Regions from separate parts of the Caballeronia sp. AZ7_KS35 genome, predicted to be linked through region 1. Evidence: predicted binding sites of a transcription regulator. Region 1 holds the regulator's gene; the other holds the start of a gene.
The links. Region 1 encodes FliA, which starts transcription of late flagellar genes. Its sites were predicted from a motif close to CTAAAGTTTNNNNNNNNNNNGCCGNTA; they were not measured.
Positions count from the first base shown of each region.

Region 2: a site for FliA is predicted at 2,438-2,464, ahead of motA (flagellar motor stator protein MotA). Genes of this name have one in related genera too.

Region 1 is NZ_JALQDV010000001.1:79,544-83,961, reverse strand. Features, by position in the region: gene flhF (flagellar biosynthesis GTPase FlhF) at 1-699, shown strand, start outside; gene NCT05_RS00410 (MinD/ParA family ATP-binding protein) at 692-1,609, shown strand; gene NCT05_RS00405 (RNA polymerase sigma factor FliA) at 1,628-2,359, shown strand; gene NCT05_RS00400 (GGDEF domain-containing protein) at 2,366-3,460, opposite strand; gene NCT05_RS00395 (Rieske 2Fe-2S domain-containing protein) at 3,652-4,418, shown strand, end outside.
Region 2 is NZ_JALQDV010000001.1:363,665-368,082, reverse strand. Features, by position in the region: gene cheA (chemotaxis protein CheA) at 1-11, opposite strand, end outside; gene NCT05_RS01765 (response regulator) at 63-440, opposite strand; gene motB (flagellar motor protein MotB) at 508-1,506, opposite strand; gene motA (flagellar motor stator protein MotA) at 1,532-2,392, opposite strand; gene NCT05_RS01750 (hypothetical protein) at 2,703-3,113, shown strand; gene flhC (flagellar transcriptional regulator FlhC) at 3,133-3,687, opposite strand; gene flhD (flagellar transcriptional regulator FlhD) at 3,706-4,029, opposite strand.

The DNA.
Region 1 (4,418 bases):
GGCGTGTTCGCACTGATGGGCCCGACTGGCGTCGGCAAGACGACCACGACGGCCAAGCTCGCCGCGCGCTGCGTGATGCGCTTCGGCGCAAGCAAGGTCGCGCTGCTCACGACCGACAGCTACCGTATCGGCGCGCACGAGCAACTGCGCATTTTCGGCAAGATTCTCGGTGTGTCGGTTCACGCGGTGAAAGACGGCGCGGACCTGCAACTCGCGCTTTCGGAACTCCGCAACAAACATATCGTGCTGATCGACACGATCGGCATGAGCCAGCGCGATCGCATGGTCTCGGATCAGATCGCGATGCTGTGCGGCGCGGGTCATCCGGTGCAGCGCATCCTGCTGCTCAACGCGACGAGCCACGGCGACACGCTCAACGAAGTCGTGCAGGCCTACAAGAGCGCGGCGGACCAGCCGCCGCTCGCGGGCTGCATCCTGACCAAGCTCGACGAGGCGACGAATCTCGGCGGCGTGCTCGATACGGTCATCCGCTACAAGCTGCCGGTGCATTACGTGTCGACCGGTCAGAAAGTGCCGGAGAACCTGTACGTCGCGACCAAGCGGTTTCTCATCAAGAGCGCGTTCTGCATCCCGCGCGACAACTCGCCCTTCGTGCCGCAAGACGAAGAAACGCCTGCGCTGCTGTCCGCGTTGTCCGCGCGCGCCACGACCGAACTGCATGAGGTGCACTTTGGATAAGTTCGTGCTCGACCAGGCGGAAGGCCTGCGACGGCTCCTCACGCGCGCCGGTTCGCGCGTGGTGGCGATCGCGGGCGGACCGGCGGGCATCGGATGCACGTCGGCGGTGGTGAATCTCGGCGCGGCGCTTTCCATCCACGGCAAGGACGTGCTCGTGATCGACGAGCACCGCAACGCGGGATCGGTGAGCCGTCTCGTGGGCACCGAAGACGCGGGCGCGCTCGCCTCGGTGATGTCGGGCCGGCGCATGCTCGGCGATGCCGTCGAGCGCACGCCGTTCGGCTTCTCGCTGATGGCCGCGCCGCGCGACGAACGCATCGTTCACGATGCCGCGCAATGCCGCGCGCTGCTCGACGGTCCGGCGGACATCGTGCTGATCGATGCGCAACTCGATCGCCACGGCGCGCTGTCGACGCTCGCGGCGCAGGCGCATGACTTTCTTATTGTGACGCGGGTAGCCGCGTCGGCGATCACCGAGGCGTATGCGTGCATGAAACGACTGCACTACGCCCATGCGATCGGCCAGTTCCGCGTGCTCGTCAATCACGTGCAGAACCCGGCCGACGCGGCGGTCGCGTTCGACAACCTGTCGGGCGTCGCGAGCCGGTATCTGGCCGTGTCGCTCGTGCAGGCGGGATATGTGTCCGAGGATGCGCGCGTCGCTCGGGCGATGGAACTCTCACGCTGCGCAGTCGAAGCGTTCCCGGCCACGGCCGCGGCGCGCGACTACCGCGCAATCGCGGCGGAGCTCCTGCACTGGCCGATGCGCCCCGCGCCTTATATGCGCGATGCGGGCGGCCAGGCCGACGCGCGAAATCCGGTTAGCGACTCTGTACAGGGCGCGCGGGAGGCGTCGCATCGTGCGGCTGCGCTTCACGACTTTGCATTGAGCAGCACGGCGTCGATGTGATCAAGATAGGTGACCAAGATGTATAACGCCCAAGGCAAACTCTCACAGTCGGAAGTGCTGACGAAATACGCACCGCTCGTTCGACGGCTGGGGCTCCAACTCGTCGCCAAGATGCCGGCGAGCGTCGATCTCGACGATCTCATTCAGGCCGGCATGATCGGCCTGCTGGACGCGGCGAGCCGCTACAAGGAAGATCAGGGCGCGCAGTTCGAAACATATGCGAGCCAGCGCATCCGCGGCGCGATGCTGGATGAGCTCCGCGCGAACGACTGGCTGCCGCGCAGCATGCGCAAGACGTCGCGCGAAGTGGAATCGGCGGTGCACAAGGTCGAGCAGAACCTCGGCCGCGCGGCGAGCGAGCAGGAAATCGCCGAGCACATGAAGATGCCGCTCGACGAATATCAGTCGATGCTTCAGGACCTGCACGGCAGCCAGCTGATCTATTACGAAGACTTCGATCGCTCCGCCGACGACGAGCCGTTCCTCGACCGCTATTGCGTCGATCGTTCGGATCCGCTGTCCGCGCTGCTCGACGACAGCCTTCGCGGCGCGCTGATCGAAGCCATCGATAAGCTGCCCGAGCGCGAGAAGCTCCTGATGAGCCTCTATTACGAACGCGGCCTGAACCTGCGCGAAATCGGCGCGGTGATGGAAGTGAGCGAGTCGCGCGTGTGTCAGTTGCACAGCCAGGCGGTCGCGCGTCTGCGCACGAAGCTGCGCGAGCAGGCGTGGACGAGCGTCGAGGCCTGACGTTCCCTAGCTGATCTCGAAGTCCCGCGTCTCGGCGAAGACCGTTTTCCCTTCGCCGAGACTTTTCGCGCGGTACATCGCGCGGTCGGCGGCGCGCAGCACGGCGGTCATGCCGGTTTGATGCGCGGACGCCGCGCTCGAAAGCAGGCATGCGCCGATGCTCGCCGATACCGACACCGGCCGCTCCTGCACCGACGTAATTTCGCCGAGCGCCGAATGGATGTTGTCGGCCACCGACAACACGGCGTCGCGGTCGCGCATCTGATGCGCGAGCACGACGAACTCGTCGCCGCCCAGACGCGCGATGGTGTCCGACTTGCGCATGCGCTTCGCGAGCGAGTCCGCGAAGGCTTGCAGCAGCAGATCGCCGACGGCGTGACCGTAGGTATCGTTCACTTCCTTGAAGCCGTCGAGATCGATCAGAAGGAGCGCGGTGGCGTGATCGCCATTGGCTTCGGGCGCGTTCATCGCGCGATCGACGACTCTTTCCAGCGCGTACCGGTTCGACAGACCCGTGAGCGGATCGGTCGATGCCTGACGCGCTAGATCGCGATTCGCGTTGCCGAGCCGATCGACGAGCACGCTCAGATACACCGATGCGCCGAGTACGCTCAGCGCGAGCCCGATCGCGGCGGGAAGATTCTCGTGCCACCACGGCTGCCAGACGGCCATCGCCGTGACGATGATGAGCGCCGTCGCGCACGATACGGCGAGCGTGCGCTTGCCGTATCGGCATCCCGAACCGATCAGAAACCAGAACATCACCCAGAGAAGCGGCAGCGCCGTTGCGCCGCCCGCGGCGAGCGCGAGCCCGAGGATCGTCTGATCGGCGATGGTCGTGACGGTCAGGCGCGCAACAGAAGGCGCGCTCATGCGGCTGACGATCAGAAGCGTGATCGCCCCATAAGACACATAGAGCGCGACGAGGCGCGTGGTCAGGAAGGCATCGTGTGAAGGGCGGAGCCACGCGAAAACGCCGTAAGCCAGAAGAACCACCGCTCCCATCCAGACCCGCAGCGTGGCCTGCTCGCGTTCCGGATTCCGGTGTTCGGACCATGCGAAGGCATAAGTCCGGCGTGCCGGTTGATGCGCCTGCTCCATACTGAACCCCTGGATGGTGATTTCTTTCTTTTATCTTGCTGCCAAGTACTGCGGCCCCGTCGCATGGCATCGGCTGAATGGAGTGGTATCGAGTTGCACCGAGCGAGCGATCCGCTATTTTGCAACGTTTTGCGAAGACGCTGTGTTTCGTGTAAGAACAGCTTAAGAACGTCCATTTCTCATTCACGGCGATGCGCGACGAATCCATTTCTTTAGCTGCCGAATGGCTGCCCGTTTGCAATAGCGAAGACGTGCCGGAAGGCGGCGCGCGCGGATTCATCGTGGCCGATGAGCGGATCGTCGTGTGGCGGGACAGCATCGGCGCGGCGCATGCGTGGCGCGATTACTGTCCGCATCGGGGCGCGCAGTTGTCGCTCGGGCATGTGATGCGCGATCAGATCGTGTGTCCGTATCACGGCTGGAGTTACGACATCGAAGGACAGTGTTTGCGGATTCCGTCGAATCCTTCATTGCGTCCGTCGAAGCGCGCGTGCGCGACGACTTTCGTTTGCGAAGAGAAGTACGGCGTTATCTGGATGTGTTTCGGCGAGCCTGCGTATGCGCTCGATTTCTTTCCCGAAGCCGCGATTCCCGGTGGCCGGCGCATCAATCTCGCGCCGCAGACGGTGAGGTCGTCGGCGCCGCGCGTCGTCGAGAATTTTCTGGACATGGCGCATTTCTCGTTCGTGCATGCGGGGATTCTGGGCGAGGACACGCATACGGAAGTGCCCGATTACGAAGTCGTCGCGAGCGATGAAGGTCTGGAAGCGCGGCAATGCCGATACTGGCAACCGGCGGGAATGCCGGGGCAGGGCGGCGGCGCGATGATCGATTATGTGTATCGCGTGAAGCGGCCTTTGATCGCGAAGCTGACGAAGATGGCGTCGGGCGGGCAGGGCGCGCTGCATATCATGCTGGCGGCGTCGCCGGTGACGCAGACAGAGACGCGCGCGTGGCT
Region 2 (4,418 bases), 280 kb from region 1:
TCGAGTGTCATGCTTGAGTCACCATCGGCGCGTGCGTGCGCGAGTTGTCTTGTGCGTTCGCTTTAGTGCTGCGTTTCTTCGGAGAGCGCGGCGACCAGTTCCGTCAGCAGGTCCGGATCGAGCGGCTTCTCGATCCAGCCTGTCGCGCCCGCCGAGCGCGCCGCGTCCTTGAACGGCTCGCCGCCTTCGGTCGTCAGCACGAGAATCGGCGTCGCCTTGTATGCGGGATTTCCGCGCAGCGCCACGATCAGATCGAGCCCGCTTCTGCCCGGCATGTGCTGATCGGTCAGAACGAGATCGAAGCGCTCCGCGAGCGCCCACTCCAGCCCCTCGTCGCCGTCCGACGCAACGGTCACTTGGTAACCCGCCGCCGCCAGCGTCGCCGAGAGGATTTGCCGCATCGCGGCTGAATCGTCGATTGCCAGAATGTGTTTGATCATGTTTGTCTCTTGCCGGGATGACGGTCGAAACGTGTCGACACTTGAGCGTCTTTTTCGAGGTTTTTGCTCACTTCGCCACGGGTCTCACCGCGACGCCGGGAATGAGCTGGCCGAGCGCCGACGACGGATTGCCGTTCGCGTCCGTGCCGTTGTCGAGCGTCGCGCCGCGTGAGCCGTCGTCGCGCAGCATCGACAGCTCCGTCTTGCGATTGAGCACGATCACGCTGATGCGCCGGTTCTCCGGATCGAGCGGATCTTTCTTGTTCAGGTTTTGCGTCGATGCGAGTCCGAGCACGCGCATCACCTTTCCTTCGTCCATGCCGCCCGCGACCAGCTCGCGCCGCGACGCGTTCGCGCGGTCCGCGGACAGCTCCCAGTTGCTGTAGCCCTTGTCGCCGCCCGCGTACTTCACGGCGTCGGTATGTCCCTGCACGACGATGTGATTCGGCACGTCGTTGAGCGAGCGGCCGATCTCGCGCAGGATGTCGCGCATGTACGGCTGCACGGCGTCGCTGGAGAGCGCGAACATCGGGCGCTTCTGGGTATCGACGATTTCGATGCGCAAGCCCTGTTGCGTCGATTCGATGCGGATCTGCTGCTTGAACTGGCGCAGCGTCGGATTGGCCTCGATCGCGGCCATGAGCTTCACCTGAAGATCGTGCAGGCGCACCTGCTCGCGCCGTTCGAGCTCGCCCTGCGCGGACTTGAGCAGTTCTTCGTCGGTGTCGGACGAGGCACGCTGCGCGAGCTGCGTGGCGCCATCGGTCTTGCGCGCGGCGCCTGCGTCGGTGCTGGAAATGTCGCGGCCGCCGCCCATGATGATGCTGTTGTCCATGCCGACGGTCTTGCCGCCGACCATCGCGGCCTTGAGCGGCATCTGAAAATATTCGGCGATGCCGCGCCGCTGCACCGGCGACGTCGAGGAAAGCAGCCACATCAGCAGGAAGAACGCCATCATCGCGGTCATGAAGTCCGCGTAGGCGAGTTTCCACGCGCCGCCGTGATGGCCTTTCTTGCCCGCGACGACGCGCTTGATGAATATCGGGCGATCGGTATCGTTGCTCATCGTTGTGTCTCGACTATGGCGGAAGTCACTTCGACTTGACCTTGCGCACGTGTTCTTCCAGCTCGGAGAACGACGGGCGCTCCGTCGAGAACAGCACCTTGCGGCCGAATTCCACCGCGATCGCGGGGGCGTAGCCATTCAGGCTCGCGAGGATCGTCACCTTGATGCACTGGAACATCTTGGTCTGCTCCGCGACGCGCTGTTCCGCGACGTTCGCGAGCGGTCCGATGAAGCCGTACGAAAGCAGAATGCCGAGGAAGGTGCCGACGAGCGCCTGCGCGATCATCTCGCCGAGAATCGCGGGCGGCTGATCGGCGGAGGCCATCGTGTGCACGACGCCCATCACCGCCGCGACGATGCCGAACGCGGGCATCGCGTCGCCGACCTTGGTGAGCGCGTGCGCCGGCGCTTCGCCTTCGACGTGATGCGTCTCGATTTCCTCGTCCATGAGGCTTTCGATCTCGAACGCGTTCATGTTGCCGCTCACCATGAGGCGCAGGTAATCCGTCAGGAATTCGACGATGTGATGGTCCGCGAGAATCTTCGGGTACTGGCTGAACACCGGGCTCTTCGCCGGATCTTCGATATCCGCTTCGAGCGCGAGCGTGCCTTCCTTGCGCGCTTTCGCGAGCAGCACGTAGAGCAGGCCCATCAGCTCCATGTACATGCTCTTGTCGTACTTCGCGCCCTTGAAGAGCGTCGGCAGCACCTGAATCGTCGCCTTGATGGTCTTGACGTTGTTGCCGAGGATGAACGCGCCGACGCCCGCGCCCGCGATCATCAGAATTTCGACCGGCTGCATGAGCGCGCCAAGGTGGCCGCCTTCGATGGCATAGCCGCCGAAGACGGACAGCAATGTCACGAGCGATCCAATGAAAATCAGCACAGTCGAGTCCTCACGTTTGATGCGGTAAGACCGCCGTTAAGTGGTTTACGGCACTCGACTGGAAAACTTTGGGGCACGGTCAAACCGCTGTACGTTCCGTGCGGTTTGCCGCGCGACCTTCTCGCTGTTTCGCAAAATCTGCGTCTCAATCGCTGATTCACGGCAACCAAATATCGAACTTTTGCTAGCGGCGAAACAAAATTTTCCCGTTCGACACGAAACGTCACATTTTCTGCCGATAATACGAACGCGCGTTCAGTTTTGTTGGAGACGCGAAGTCGTGAAATCGGAGAGAACGATGACAGGAGCAATGAAACAGGCCAGCGCGCTCGCGCTGACAGTGACCGCGAGTTCATTCGCGCATGCGGGTTTCGACTGCAGCGGTTCGCGCGGCGCCTGGCGTATGCAGACATCGGATAGCTGGACCGGCTCCGACAAACTTGCCCACGTGGCCGCGTCCGCGCCGTTCCGCGCGCTCGGCGCCTATTTGACGCGCGGCTCGGACCATCCGGTCGTCTACGGCACGTTGATCGGCACTGCGCCGGGCTTGGCGAAGGAAATCGTCGACGGAACCTGCCGCACGGACGGCTTCTCCTACAAGGATCTGGCCGCCGACGCGCTCGGTGCGTGGATCGGCGCATCGGTGACGCATTGGGCGATCATGTATCAGCGCACGCCGCACGGGATGACCGTCGGGCTTTCGTACCACGATCGCTTTTAGACGGACGCGGGCGCGCGGATCAGGCGGCGATCCGCCCCGCTTCGCGGTCCGCGCCCGCCTTGCGCGTCTTGCCCGCGCGCGATGGCGGCTGGCAGAGGCCGCACACGTAACCGGCGCGCAGTTCGTACGCATGTGCGACGAAACGTCCGCGGCAGCGCGTGCAGACGTTGGTCTGGAGCATGCCGGATTCGAAGTAGCGCACGAGCGTCCACGCGCGCGTGAGCGACAGCACGGGTTCGTCGCCGTACAGCGCCGCGTGTTCGAGATAGAGGCGGTAGCTTTTCACGATCGCGTGAATCGTCGGCTGGCTCTTGTCGTTGGCCGCCATGAAGCGATAAATGCCGTGAAACAGCGACGAATGGATGTTCGGCTGCCACGTCATGAACCAGTCCGTCGAGAACGGCAGCATGCCCTTGGGCGGCGACACGCCTTTCAGTTCCTTATAGAGCTTGATGAGACGGTCGCGCGACAGGCTCGTTTCCGCTTCGAGCAGTTGCAGGCGCGCGCCGAGCTCGATCAGCTCGATCGCCAAAGTGATTTCGCGGACCTCCGCGACCACGCTTTTCGTCGCCATCGGGCTTCGCGCGCGGCGTCAGCCGATCTGCTCGAGGGGACTGTCCGCCAGCACAATCGCCGCGTGGGCGTGCGCGAGCGCCGCGCTGCGGTCCTTGTCAGCGAGCGACGAAAGGATCGCGTGGTCATCGAAACGAAAGCGGCACAGCAAATGGCTCGACGACGCCACTTTCACTGCCTGCGCGAGCGTCAGCGAAGCCAGAACTTGCGCAACCTGCTCCGAAAGGCCCAGGCGATACATCGCCGAGATGCGGTCTTCCTGAAGAAGCCGCTGAGCGAGGAGCAAGTACGACAGGTTCACCTCGCGGATTTCCGCGAGCGTACTCGTAGTGCTGGTCGTCATCTTTTCCCCGAATCGAAACGTGGCTGGTCAGGCCCGGCGGGAACGTTTGCTCGAATTCGCAAAGAAACGCGAATGCGGCCCCGCGCGTGTTGTCTGTTGTCGATTCGATTGTCGCCGATGCCCGCGGCCGCGCCTGTCGGACAAAGCATCCGACGCTACGACGGAGTTTCGCGAAGAATCGTGTAGGAAAATTTCTTACAAGCCGGCCGCTTCGATGCCGCTCGGCAGACATGCGTTATCGGCACGTATTCGTCTGACTTAATAGCCGCGCCCCGTTTTTTTTGGCGCGCGCTGTCGCGCCTTTCAGGCCGCAGGACCGTGAATTGCTCATTCATGCCGCCCGGCGCGTCCGACGCTTCAAATCCGCCCTCATCGCCGCCATCGATGCA